DNA from 2 places in the Bradyrhizobium sp. USDA 327 genome. Region 1 is predicted to be linked to the other one. Evidence: riboswitches for the same ligand, from Rfam matches in the RefSeq annotation. Region 1 holds a riboswitch; the other holds the start of a gene.
What was found. Region 1 has a riboswitch for glycine ahead of ABIA42_RS19105 (D-amino acid dehydrogenase). Riboswitches for the same ligand answer to the same signal wherever they lie in the genome.
Positions count from the first base shown of each region.

Region 2: it holds a riboswitch for glycine, as region 1 does, so the genes downstream of both, gcvT (glycine cleavage system aminomethyltransferase GcvT) here and ABIA42_RS19105 (D-amino acid dehydrogenase) in region 1, are expected to answer to the same signal.

Region 1 is NZ_JBGCCW010000001.1:4,080,353-4,087,482, forward strand. It holds gene ABIA42_RS19090 (ABC transporter substrate-binding protein) at 1-1,159, opposite strand, end outside; gene ABIA42_RS19095 (ABC transporter substrate-binding protein) at 1,256-2,863, opposite strand; gene ABIA42_RS19100 (M20/M25/M40 family metallo-hydrolase) at 3,133-4,263, shown strand; glycine riboswitch at 4,445-4,549, shown strand; glycine riboswitch at 4,553-4,671, shown strand; gene ABIA42_RS19105 (D-amino acid dehydrogenase) at 4,741-6,042, shown strand; gene ABIA42_RS19110 (ABC transporter permease) at 6,221-7,130, shown strand, end outside.
Region 2 is NZ_JBGCCW010000001.1:4,222,878-4,230,007, forward strand. It holds gene alaS (alanine--tRNA ligase) at 1-1,935, opposite strand, end outside; glycine riboswitch at 2,159-2,247, shown strand; gene gcvT (glycine cleavage system aminomethyltransferase GcvT) at 2,394-3,542, shown strand; gene gcvH (glycine cleavage system protein GcvH) at 3,553-3,921, shown strand; gene gcvP (aminomethyl-transferring glycine dehydrogenase) at 4,195-7,062, shown strand.

The DNA of each region.
Region 1 (7,130 bases):
CCTTCAGCGTCAACACGTCGCCCGGCGCCATGAGCACGACGGGTGTCCCGTCGTAGCCGGACTCGGCGAGCGCCTTCTTGGCCGCAGCAATGTCACCGCCCTTTGCGAGGGTCTCACCGCCAATGTCGGTCGCGAAAGGCGTGTCGCAGATGAAGATCGCGGCGCAGGTCTTGTAGTACTTGGGATCGCCGATCAGCGCATCGAGCACGTCCTTCTGCTTGACCGCCAGGAGTGCTGCACGGCGAACCTTGACGTTGTCGAATGGCGGATGGAGGAAGTTCATCCGCGCACCCGTCTGGAATCCGAACTTGTTCAGGATCTCGGTCTTGAGCCCCTTGTCGGCATCGATGGTGGGCAACATTTCAGTGGCGGGATTTTCCATGAAATCGATGTCGCCCGACTGCAGCGCGTTCAACGCGGTCTGGGCGTCCGGCATGGTGATCCACTCGACGCGGTCCACCTTCACCACCTTGCCGCCGGCAGTCCAGCTCGCCGGCTCCTTGCGCGGCACGTAGTCGGTGTTCTTGACGTAGATCGATTTCACGCCGGGCTGGAATTCCGACGCCACGAACTTGAAGGGTCCGGAGCCGATCTGCTCGGGGATCGGCTTGTCGGACGGCGTCTCGGCGAGACGCTTCGGCATCATGAAAGCAACGCGCGAGGACGGCTTGCCGATGGAATCGAGCACCAGGCCGTAGGGCTCCTTCAGCTTCAGCGTGATGGTCTTGGCGTCGGTCGCCTCGATACTCGCGGTGAAGTCCATGAGCTTCTGGCCCATGCCGTCGACCGCGGCCCAGCGCTTCAGCGAAGCGACGCAGTCTTCCGCCGTCACCGGCGCACCGTCATGCCACTTCAGGCCGTCGCGCAGCGTGAAGGTATAGGTCAGCTTGTCGTCGGAAATTTTCCAGTCCGCCATCTGCGGCTGGATCTTGAAGTTCGAATCCGTCGCGATCAGCGTGTCGAAGATCATGTAGCCATGATCACGCGAGATGTAGGCGCTGGTGTAGATCGGATCGAGGACGCGCAGATCCGAGTGCATCACGGCGGTAATGGTCTTGCCCGCGGCAAGAACTGGCGAGGCCAGCGCTGTCGAAAGCGACACGACCGACAGCGCAAGTTTGGAGGCGAACGCGTAACGCCCCCTCGTGAGTTGGAACATCGAGGCTCTCCTGGAATCTTTCCTGGCGGGCGGCGCCGCTGACATCAGCGGCGCCGCGTGGCGATCCGGACGAAGGTTGCGTCGAGAACGCCTCGCCTACTCCGACTTGCTGACGTTCCAGAACAGCGGCGTCGCCGGACCGTCGAGCAGGCCGGTCAGCGATTTGCGCCAGCCGCTCGGCAGCAGATACTGCCCCAGCGGGATGTAAATCACCTGATCGTACGCCTCCTTCTGGATCTCGGCGGCGATCTTCTTCTGCTCGTCGAGCGAGGATGCGCGGACGAACGCGTCCTTGAGCTGCTCGATCTTGGCGTCTTCCGCCCAGCCGAACCAGCCCTTCTTGCCCAGGCCGCTGATCGAGAGATTGGCGATCGGGTTCGCAACGTCGGCCGCGACCCAGTTGGTGAAGAACATGTTCCAGCCGCCCTCCTTCGGCGGCTTCTGGCTGGCGCGGCGGCTCACCACCGTCTGCCAGTCAGTCGCTTGCAGGTCGACCTTGAAGCCGGCTTCGCGCAGCAGCTGGGCCGCAACGATCGGCTGCGCCTTCAATGTCGTGACGTCCCCGGGCGCCATGATCACGATCGGCGTGCCGTCATAGCCGGACTCGGCGAGCGCCTTCTTGGCTTCCGCCATGCCATTGCCCTTGATCAAGGTTTCGGCGCCGACGTCAGTCTCGAGCGGCGTACCGCACACGAAGAACGCGCCGCAGATCTTCTGATATTTCGGGTTGCCGACGAGTGCATCGAGAACGTCCTTCTGGTTCATCGCCAGAAGGGCGGCTCGCCGCACCTTCACGTTGTCGAACGGCGGATGCAGGAAGTTCATCCGGCCGAGCGTCTGGAAGCCGAACTTGTTGGAGACCTCGAGCGTGAGCTCCTTGTTCGCTTCGAGCACCGGCAGCATGTCGTAGGGCAGGTTCTCCATGAAGTCGATGTCGCCCGACTGCAGCGCGTTCACCGCGGTCTGCGAGTCCGGCATGGTGATCCACTCGACGCGGTCCACCTTCACCACCTTGCCGCCGGAGGTCCAGCTCGCCGGCTCCTTGCGCGGCACGTAGTCGGTGTTCTTGACGTAGACCGCCTTCACGCCGGGCTGGAATTCCGAGGCCACGAACTTGAAGGGACCCGAGCCGATCTGCTCGGGGATCTGCTTGTCCGGCGGCGTCTCGGCGAGGCGCTTCGGCATCATGAAGGCAACGCGCGAGGACGGCTTGCCGATGGAATCGAGCACCAGGCCGTAGGGCTCCTTCAGCTTCAGCGTGATGGTCTTGGCGTCGGTCGCCTCGATGCTCGCCGTGAAGTCCATGAGCTTCTGGCCCATGCCGTCGACCGCGGCCCAGCGCTTCAGCGAAGCGACGCAGTCCTCCGCCGTCACCGGCGCACCGTCATGCCACTTCAGGCCGTCGCGCAGCGTGAAGGTATAGGTGAGCTTGTCGTCGGAGATCTTCCAGTCCGCCATCTGCGGCTGGATCTTGAAGCTCGAATCCGGGGCCACCAGCGTGTCGTAAACCATGTAGCCATGGTCACGCGTGATGTAGGCCGTGGTGAAGATCGGGTCGATGATGCGCAGATCCGAATGCATCACCGCCGTGATGGTCTTGCCGGCCGCAAGCACTGGCGAGGCCAGCGCGGTTGAAAGCGCGACGACCGACAGCGCAAGTTTGGAGGCGAACGCGCGACGCCCCCGGCGCATGAAGTGGAACATAGAAAGTTCTCCTGACGTGAAACTGTTCAAAGGCAGGTCATTGGTTGAGCATGCGGTTCATTCGTTGGGCGAACTAACCTCATGCAATGCCTTTATCTTTTTGAGACTTGCAGACAGTGCCGAGCGCGTCAATCCGGTTTCGTCGCAGGCCCTCACGGCGCGCGCACGGGCTCCACAAAGATCGGTTTGGCTCTACAACACCTTCCGCTTGTCCTGCCCCGCGCCGATGCAATGCGCGTTCCATCTTTCGAAGCTTGAGAGACATTAAGATGAATCCTGCCAATCTTCCCTTTGATTCCGAGGCGATGCTCGAGGGCCTGCGCGGCTGGGTCGAATGCGAGAGTCCGACTTGGGATGCAGCCGCCGTGGACCGCATGCTCGATATCGCGGCGCGGGATATGGCGATCATGGGTGCGACGATCGAGCGCATCGCCGGCCGCCAGGGCTTTGGTGGCGTCATCCGCGCGCGCTTTCCTCATCCCAAGCAGGGCGAGCCGGGCATCCTGATCGCCGGACACATGGATACCGTTCATCCGGTCGGCACCATCGAGAAGCTGAAATGGCGGCGCGAGGGCAACAAGTGCTACGGCCCCGGCATCTACGATATGAAGGGCGGCAATTACCTCTCGCTGGAAGCGATCCGGCAACTGGCGCGCGCGTCGTTCACCACACCGCTGCCGATCACCGTGCTGTTCACGCCGGATGAGGAAGTCGGCACGCCTTCGACGCGGGACATCATCGAGGCGGAAGCTGCGCGCAATAAATACGTGCTGGTGCCGGAGCCCGGCCGCGCCGACAACGGCGTCACGACCGGACGCTACGCCATCGCGCGCTTCAATCTCGAAGCGACGGGACGGCCGAGCCACGCCGGCGCCACGTTGTCGGCCGGACGCTCGGCGATCCGCGAGATGGCGCGGCAGATCCTCGCGATCGACGCGATGACGACGGAGGACTGCACCTTCTCGGTCGGCGTCGTCCACGGCGGACAATGGGTCAATTGCGTTGCGACGACCGCAACGGGTGAAGCGCTCTCCATGGCCAAGCGTCAGGCCGATCTCGACCGCGGTGTCGAGCGGATGCTGGCGCTGTCGGGCACCAGCAACGACGTCACGTTCAAGGTCACGCGCGGCGTGACGCGTCCGGTTTGGGAGCCGGATGCCGGTACCATGGCGCTCTATGAGAAGGCGCACGGCATCGCCAAATCGCTCGGCGCGGAATTACCGCACGCTAGCTCCGGCGGCGGCTCCGACGGCAACTTCACCGGCGCGATGGGAATCCCCACGCTCGATGGCCTCGGTGTGCGCGGCGGCAATGGCCACACGCTGGAGGAGTTCATCGAAGTGGATAGCCTGGTCGAGCGCGGCCGGCTGATGGCGGGATTGCTGGCGACGTTGGAATAGTGAATTCGTCATTCCGGGGCGATGCGACAGCATCGAACCCGGAATCTCGAGGTCCCGGGTTCGATGCTTCGCATCGCCCCGGGACGACGAGGCGGGCTTTGCACTGCACAATACGTCGGCAGTCGCGGTCGAAATTTAGCCTTGTCTAAAAATGAGGCGTATCGTACTGCTCGGCCGTCCACGCGATGATGCGGGAGAGATCGCGGCGAAGGCTTTCAGCTTTCGTTGCGGCGCCGACGGAGCAACCGCCCCGGAAACTCTCAGGCAAAAGGACCGTTTCGTCAGGACGATCTGGAGAGAGGCGACGCGATTTCAGGCAGTCGTGACGTCCACCGAAGGGGATAGTCCGTCGCAAGACCTCGATAGAGGTGGCGCGCCGGATCAAGCTCTCAGGTAACCGTGACAGATGGGGCGCCGCCAACGGCCTTTCGGCCGGCGGTCAGCCGACTCTAACTCACGGGAGCCCCGAACCTAGCCATGACCCATATTGCCATCATCGGCGCCGGCATCACCGGCGTCACGACCGCCTATGCCCTGCTCGAACGCGGCTACAAGGTGACCGTGCTCGACAAGCACCGCTACGCCGCGATGGAGACGTCCTTCGCCAACGGCGGGCAGCTCTCCGCATCGAACGCCGAAGTGTGGAACAGCACCGCGACGATCCTGAAGGGCTTGCGCTGGATGTTCCGGCGCGACGCGCCGCTGCTGATGAACCCGCGGCCGAACTGGCACAAATATTCGTGGATGAGCGAGTTCGTCGCCAACATCGGCAACTACCGCGCCAACACCATCGAGACCACGCGGCTCGCGATCGAAGCGCGCAGGTATCTGTTCGACATCGCGGCACGCGAAGGGATCAACTTCGATCTCGAACGCCGCGGCATCCTCCACATCTATCGTGACAAGGCCGGATTCGAATCCGGTCTGCGCGTCAACACGCTGCTGCAGGAAGGCGGCCTCGACCGCCGCCCGGTGACGTCGGAGGAAATCCGCGCGATCGAGCCGACACTGCGCAAGGACTATTATGGCGGCTTCTACACGCCGTCGGATGCGACCGGCGATATCCACAAGTTCACCCGCGGGCTGGCGGAAGCCTGCAAGCGGCGTGGCGCGACCTTCATCCACGAGGCCAATATCGATTCGATCGCACGTGCCGGCAGCGGCTTCGTCATCGGCTGGGCCGATCTGGCCGCGAGCGATGCCGTCGCGGCCGCGCGCGGCGCACTGAACGCGGACGGCGTCGTGGTCTGCGCGGGCGTTGCCAGCCGTCACTTCGCCGCCCTGCTCGACGACCGCGTCAACGTCTATCCGGTCAAGGGATACTCGATCACCGTGCAGCTCGACAGCGCCGAAAGCCGCAACGCCACCCCGACGGTGAGCCTGCTCGACGAGGCCGCCAAGATCGTCACCAGCCGGCTCGGCGCCGATCGTTTTCGCGTCGCCGGCACCGCCGAATTCAACGACTTCAACCGCGACATCCGCGCCGACCGCGTGCAACCGCTGATCGAATGGGTACGCAACAACTTCCCCGCCGTCGAAACGTCGCGCGTCGTGCCGTGGGCCGGGCTGCGCCCGATGATGCCGAACATGATGCCGGTCGTGCGCGCAGGGCGGATACCAGGCGTGTTCTTCAACACCGGCCACGGCCATCTCGGCTGGACTCTGTCGGCGGCGACGGCGCAGATGATCGCCCAGACCATCGACGGCTGGCGCGGCCTCAACGCTCCACCGACGACACCTTCACTTGGGGTTGAGCATGAACTGCGACATGCATCCTGAGTGGTCGATATTGGGGACATGCCGGCCTCTTGCTACGGCGCAGCCCTTGGCACACAATTTGCCCTAAGAGGACGGCGTCTCCGGGCGGCCTTTCCAGCCCAAGTGTTAGGCATGATAGACACGACAGAGTTCACGGGAGCCTTGATGTTCCACACGTTCCGTAGCCGGAGATAAGTGCATGCTGGGTTATCTTATTCGACGCGTTCTGGCCGCGGTGCCCGTGATGGGCGTCGTCGCGCTGTTCGTGTTCCTGCTTCTGCGGCTGACGCCGGGCGATCCCGCCGCGATTCTCGCCGGCGACAACGCGACGCCGGAACGGCTCGAGCGCATCCGCACCTCGCTCGGCCTGAACGAGCCCCTGATCGTGCAGTTCATCACCTGGGTGAACAAGCTGCTGCACGGCGACCTCGGAACCTCGCTGATCTCCAACCTGCCGGTGATGAAGATGATCGGCCAGCGCGTCGAGCCGTCGATCTCGATCGCGCTGTCGACCATCATCCTCGCAGTCATCGTCGCGGTTCCCTTGGGGGTGGTCGCGGCCTGGAAGCACGGCACCTGGATCGACCGCTTCGTGATGGGCCTGTCCGTGCTCGGCTTCTCGGTGCCGGTGTTCGTGGTCGGCTATCTCCTGATCCAGATCTTCGCCATCGACCTGCGCTGGGTGCCGGTGCAGGGCTTCCGCAGCATCTCGAACGGCTTCGGGCCGTTCTTCGAGCGTATCATCCTGCCGACCTGCGCACTCTCCTTCATCTACATCGCCCTGATCGCGCGCATGACGCGCGCGGCGATGCTCGACGTGCTCGGCGAGGACTATGTCCGTACCGCGCGCGCCAAAGGCATCAACGAGGTCGCGGTGATGATGCGCCATGCACTGCGCAACGCCGCGGTCCCCGTGATCACCGTGATCGGCACCGGCTTCGCGCTCTTGATCTCCGGCGTCGTCGTCACCGAGAGCGTGTTCAACATCCCCGGCATCGGCCGCCTCACCGTTGATGCGGTGCTGGCGCGCGACTATCCGGTGATCCAGGCGATGATCCTGCTGACGTCGCTGATCTATGTCGTCGTCAATCTTCTCATCGACGTCGCCT
Region 2 (7,130 bases), 140 kb from region 1:
CAGCGCGCGTGCACCGGCCTCACGGGCCTCATCGACGCCCATGATCCGCGTGGTGACCTCGTCGTTCTCCAGCACAACGTCGTTGGCGATGTCCTCGACGCGGGCGAGCTCCTCCGCCGTGATCGGCTTCGGATGCACGAAGTCGAAGCGCAGGCGGTCGGGCGCGACCATCGAGCCGCGCTGGGCAATGTGATCGCCGAGCACCTGGCGCAGCGCCTCGTGGATGAGATGCGTGGCCGAGTGATGGGCGCGGATCGAGGAGCGCCTGCTATGATCGACCTCGAGCTGCAGCGCGGTGCCGAGCCTGATTTCGCCGCTCTCGACCGTGCCGACATGGACGAAGAGATCGCCGAGCTTCTTCTGCGTGTCGGTGACGCGGAACTTGATGCCGCCCTCACCCGTCAGCACGCCGGTGTCGCCGACCTGGCCGCCGGACTCGGCGTAGAACGGCGTCTGGTTGAGCACGATCGCGCCCGTCTCGCCGGCCTTGAGGCTGGCGACTTCGTGGCCGTCCTTCACCAGCGCGGACACCACGCCTTCGGCGCTCTCGGTCTCGTAGCCCAGGAATTCGGTCGCACCCAGCTTCTCGCGCAGCGGGAACCAGATCGCCTCGGAAGCCGCCTCGCCCGAGCCCTTCCAGGACTCGCGCGCCTTCACTTTCTGCCGCTCCATCGCATCCGTGAACGCCGCCTGGTCGACGCCGATGCCGCGCGACTTCAGCGCGTCCTGCGTCAGGTCCAGCGGGAAGCCGTAGGTGTCGTAGAGCGTGAAGGCGACGTCGCCGTCGAACATGTCGCCCTTCTTCAGGCCCGCGCTCTTCTCGTCGAGAATGGCGAGGCCGCGCGACAGCGTCTTGCGGAAGCGGGTCTCTTCCAGCCGCAGCGTTTCCTCGATCAGCTTTTCGGCGCGCATCAGCTCGGGGTAGGCCTGGCCCATCTCGCGGACCAGCGCCCAGACCAGCCGATGCATCAGCGGCTCCTTGGCGCCCAGCAGCTGCGCATGGCGCATGGCGCGGCGCATGATCCGGCGCAGCACGTAGCCGCGGCCCTCGTTCGAGGGCAGCACGCCGTCGGAGACGAGGAAAGCCGAGGAGCGCAGATGGTCGGCGATGACGCGGAACGAGGCCACGGTCTGCTCGCTCGGCCCGGTGCCGAGCGCGGACGCCGTCGCATCGATCAGGTTGCGGAACAGGTCGGTCTCGAACACGCTCTCGACGCCCTGGAGGATGCAGGCCATGCGCTCCAGGCCCATGCCGGTGTCGATCGAGGGACGCGGCAGCGGCTGGCGCTCCTCCTTCGTCACCTGCTCGAACTGCATGAACACGAGATTCCAGAATTCGAGGAAGCGATCGCCGTCCTCCTCCGGCGAGCCCGGAGGCCCGCCCCAGATGTGCTCGCCGCGGTCGATGAAGATCTCCGAGCACGGGCCGCACGGGCCGGTGTCGCCCATCGCCCAGAAATTGTCCGAGGTCGGGATGCGGATGATGCGGTCGTCGGAGAAGCCGGCGATCTTCTTCCACAGGCCCGCCGCCTCGTCGTCGGTGTGATAGACCGTGACCAGCAGCTTGTCCTTCTTCAGCCCGAACTCGGCGGTGATCAGCTTCCAGGCGAGCTCGATCGCGCGTTCCTTGAAATAGTCGCCGAACGAGAAGTTGCCGAGCATCTCGAAGAAGGTGAGATGGCGCGCGGTGTAGCCGACATTGTCGAGGTCGTTGTGCTTGCCGCCGGCGCGTACGCATTTCTGCGAGGTGGTGGCGCGCTGATAGGGCCGCTTCTCCACGCCGGTGAAGACGTTCTTGAACTGCACCATGCCGGCATTGGTGAACATCAACGTGGGGTCGTTGCGCGGCACCAATGGCGAGGACGGCACGATCTCGTGGCCGTTCTCGGCAAAGAAGTTCAGAAAGGTCGACCTGATCTCGTTGACGCCGCTCATGTTCATCCAATCGGGTGTGCTTGGACCCGCTTCCTGCCATCCAAACCGGAGGTTAGGGCTGATATCTGCGGGCCAAAGCGCTTTTAGACAAGGCCTGCTTCAGTGTCCAGAAACTGTGCAAGGAGATCAGAGGGTTGCCGCAGGCGCGCAATCCCGGTTGAAAAGGCGAAACCGCCGCGTTGACAGGCTTGGCCGCCCTGTGGTCTGTAACCATCTATATCGTACGGCCACGTCGGGAGAGACCGGCTTTACTGCCGGCGCCGAAGGAGCAACCGCCCCGGAAACTCTCAGGCAAAAGGACCGCGTGGCTTTGACAGCATCTGGAAAGAGGCGCCGACGGGCCTAAGAACCCGGGTGGCACCCGCCGACGGGATAATACTCTCAGGCACAGCGACAGATGGGGCTTCGACTGGTTGGCCCGGGGAATCGTCCCCGGGGAACCGCCGAGGACCCCTGTGATGCCAGTACCCGCCGACCAGAAATCTCTCCGACATACGCCCCTCCACGCCCTGCATGTGTCCCTTGGCGGCAAGATGGTGCCGTTCGCTGGCTATGATATGCCCGTGCAGTACCCCGCGGGGGTGCTGAAGGAGCACCTCCATACGCGAGCCGCGGCCGGCCTGTTCGACGTCTCCCATATGGGGCAGCTTGCGCTTCGCCCGAAGTCGGGCAAGGTCGAGGACGCCGCCCGCGCGCTGGAACGGCTGGTGCCGCAGGACATCGTGGCGATTGCACCGGGCCGGCAGCGCTACGCCCAGTTCACCAACGCGGAAGGCGGGATTCTCGACGATCTCATGGTCGCCAATTTCGGCGACCACCTGTTCCTGGTCGTCAACGCCGCCTGCAAGGAAGCGGACGAGGCGCATCTGCGCGCGCATCTCGCGGACGATTGCGTCATCGATTCTCTGGCCGACCGCGCGCTGATCGCGCTGCAGGGCCCGAAGGCGGAAGCGGCGCTGGCGAAATTGTGTGCAGAGGCGCCGTCCATGACATTCATGGATGCCGGCCCGCATGAGGTCGCCGGCATCAAGTGCTTCGTCTCGCGCTCCGGCTATACCGGCGAGGACGGGTTCGAGATCTCGGTCCCCGTGGCCGACGCGGAGCGTCTGACCAAGACACTGCTCGAAAACCCGGACGTGCTGCCGATCGGCCTGGGCGCCCGCGACAGCCTGCGGCTCGAAGCCGGGCTTTGCCTGTACGGCCACGACATCGACACCGCGACCACGCCGGTCGAGGCCGCGCTGGAATGGTCGGTGCAGAAGAGCCGCCGCAACGGCGGGATGCGCGCCGGCGGCTTTCCCGGCGCCGAGAGGATCCTTGCGCATTTCGATAACGGCGCATCCCGCCGCCGTGTCGGCCTGCGCGCCGAAGGCCGCGCGCCGGTTCGCGAGGGTGCGCTGCTGTTTGCGGATCAGGCCGGTGGCGAGCCGATCGGAAAGGTCACCTCGGGCGGTTTCGGCCCGAGCCTGAATGCGCCGGTCGCGATGGGCTACGTGCCCACGAACCTGAGCGCGCTCGGCACGAAACTCTTCGCCGAGGTGCGCGGCCAGCGCCTGCCGCTCGCAGTCGCCGCCATGCCCTTCGTGAAAAACACCTACAAACGCTGAGGACAAGACAATGACCACGACGCTGTACACCTCCGACCATGAATGGCTCGCGATCGACGGCGATACCGCCACGGTCGGCATCACCGACTACGCCCAGCAGCAGCTCGGCGACGTCGTGTTCGTCGAATTGCCCAAGGTCGGCCGGAGCTTGAAGAAGGCCGAAGCCGCCGCCGTCGTGGAATCGGTGAAGGCCGCCTCCGACGTCTACGCGCCTGTTACAGGCGAAGTGCTCGAGGCCAACGAGGCGCTTGCCGCCGAGCCGGCGCTGGTGAACTCGGATGCGCAGGGTGCGGCCTGGTTCTTCAAGATCAAGATTGCCGACAAGAGCGAACTCGGCGGCCTCATGGATGAAGCCGCCTACAAGGCCCATACGGCGTGAGATGAAGCGCGATCTTTCCACATCGCCATGGCCCGCGAAGGCGCAGGAGTATCGCAGATGAGGGCGTACGCGCGATGTCTCCACATCGTCATGGCCGGGCTTGTCCCGGCCATCCACGGCCTCCTCGCGGCACGAAGAACGTGGATGCCCGGGACAAGCCCGGGCATGACGAGTTTGTGGCACGGTGGTGCCGAAGGAACGTGATCCGCTTATGCGATTGCCCCTGAACTGAGGGGCGTGACGACGACAGATGACCTGAAGCGAGGACCCATGATGACCGCGCACCGCAAATCCAACGGCGAAACCGCCGCCTCTTTCGTCCGCCGCCACATCGGCCCCTCGGCGCGCGACGTCACCGCAATGTTGGAGACCGTGGGCGCCAAAAGCGTGGACGCGCTGATGGCGGAGACGCTGCCGGCTTCGATCCGGCAGACCGCCCCGCTCGATCTCGGCAAGCCGCTCAGCGAGACCGAGGCGATCGCGCATATGGGCGAGCTCGCGCGTCAGAACCAGGTCTTCACCTCGCTGATCGGTCAAGGCTATTCCGGCACGATCCTGCCCGCGGTGATCCAGCGCAACATTCTGGAGAATCCGGCCTGGTACACGGCCTATACGCCCTACCAGCCCGAGATCAGCCAGGGCCGGCTGGAGGCGCTGTTCAACTTCCAGACCATGATCTGCGACCTCACCGGGCTCGACGTCGCCAACGCCTCGCTGCTCGACGAAGCCACCGCGGCGGCCGAAGCGATGGCGCTCGCGGAGCGGCACTCGCAGGTGAAGGCGAAGGCTTTCTTCGTCGACAAGGACGTCCATCCGCAGACGCTGGCCGTGATGCGGACCCGCGCCGAGCCGCTGGGCTGGACCCTGATCGTCGGCGATCCCCTCACCGATCTCGCTGAGACTGACGTGCTTGGTGCGCTGCTGCAATATCCGGGAACGTCGGGCGCATTGCGCGACCTCAGGCCTGCGATTGCGGCGCTGAAGGCCAAGGGCGCGCTTGCGATCGTTGCCGCTGACCTGCTGGCGCTGACGCTGCTGGCCTCACCCGGCGAGTTGGGCGCCGACATCGCGATCGGCTCGGCGCAGCGCTTCGGCGTGCCGATGGGCTATGGCGGGCCGCACGCGGCCTATATGGCGGTGCGCGATGCGCTGAAGCGCTCGCTGCCCGGCCGCATCGTCGGCCTCTCCGTCGATTCCCGCGGCATGCCTGCCTACCGCCTCGCGCTGCAGACCCGCGAGCAGCACATCCGCCGCGAGAAGGCAACCTCCAACATCTGCACCGCGCAGGTGCTGCTCGCCGTGATCGCCTCGATGTATGCGGTCTATCACGGCCCCGAGGGGCTCTCGCAGATCGCGCGCAACGTCCACCGCCGCACCGCCGTGCTCGCGAGCGGCCTGCGCAAGCTCGGCTTTGCGCCGCAGTCCGAAAACTTCTTCGACACGCTCAGCGTCGATGCCGGCGCCAGGCGCGCCGAGATCGTCGCGCGCGCCGCGGCCGAAAGGATCAATCTCGGCATCGGTGATGCGGCTCTGCGCATCGCGCTCGACGAGACCACGACGCCTGCGACGGTGGAAGCGGTCTGGCGCGCCTTCGGCGGCACCTTCGCCTATGCCGAGATCGACGCCGGGACGCGCGAGGCGCTGCCGGAGACGCTGAAGCGCACCACCCCGTTCCTCACCCATCCGGTCTTCCACGCGCATCGCTCGGAGACCGAGATGCTGCGCTACATGCGCAAGCTCAGCGATCGCGACCTCGCGCTCGACCGCGCCATGATCCCGCTCGGCTCCTGCACCATGAAGCTGAACGCGACCACGGAGATGATGCCGCTGACCTGGCCGGAGTTCGCGACGCTGCACCCGTTCGTGCCGCGCGAGCAGGCCGCCGGCTATCACGCGCTGTTCGCGCGGCTGGAGAAGTGGCTGTGCGACATCACCGGCTATGACGCGATCTCGCTGCAGCCGAACTCGGGCGCGCAGGGCGAATATGCCGGGCTGCTCGCGATCCGCGGCTATCATCTCGCGCGCGGCGAAGCGCATCGCAAGATCTGCCTGATCCCCTCCTCCGCCCACGGCACCAACCCGGCCTCGGCCGCGATGGCCGGCATGGACGTGGTGGTGGTCGCCTGCGAGAAGAACGGCGACGTCGACGTCAACGACCTCCGCGCCAAGGCCGAGAAGCATTCGAACGACCTCGCCGCAGTCATGATCACCTATCCCTCGACCCACGGCGTGTTCGAGGAGCATATCCGCGAGATCTGCGACATCGTGCACGGCCATGGCGGCCAGGTGTATCTGGACGGCGCCAACCTCAACGCGCAGGTCGGCCTCAGCAGGCCCGGAGATTACGGTGCCGACGTCAGCCATCTCAACCTGCACAAGACCTTCTGCATCCCGCATGGCGGCGGCGGCCCCGGCATGGGCCCGATCGGCGTCAAGGCGCATCTCGCCCCGTTCCTGCCCGGTCACCCGGCAACACAAGGCGACGCTCCGGTCGGGCCGGTCTCGGCCGCGCCGTTCGGCTCAGCGTCGATCCTGACTATCTCCTACATCTACATCCTGATGATGGGCGGCGACGGCCTGAAGCGTGCCACCGAGATCGCGATCCTCAACGCCAACTACATCGCAGCGCGGCTCGATCCACACTTCCCGGTGCTCTACAAGAACGCCAGGGGACGCGTCGCACACGAGTGCATCGTCGACCCGCGTCCGCTGAAGACGACAAGCGGCGTCACCGTCGACGACATCGCGAAGCGCCTGATCGACTATGGCTTCCACGCTCCAACCATGAGCTTCCCGGTGCCGGGCACGCTGATGATCGAGCCGACCGAGTCGGAATCCAGGGCTGAGCTGGACCGATTCTGCGACGCCATGATCGCGATCCGAAAGGAGATCGCCGAGGTGGAGGCCGGCCGCTTCAAGATCGAGGCATCCCCGCTGCGTCACGCCCCGCACACCGTGCACGACATCGCCGACGACGATTGGAAGCGCGCCTACAGCCGCAGCGAAGGCTGCTTCCCCGCGGGCAGCTCGCGCACCGACAAGTACTGGAGCCCGGTGGGCCGTGTCGACAACGTCTATGGCGACCGCAACCTGGTGTGCTCGTGCCCGCCGGTGAGCGACTACGCGGAAGCGGCGGAATAAGGAATCGGTGGGTGGTGGGCAGGCGGCTGTGCGAAGCACGGTCCGCCGGCGCAACCCACCGCTTCAGC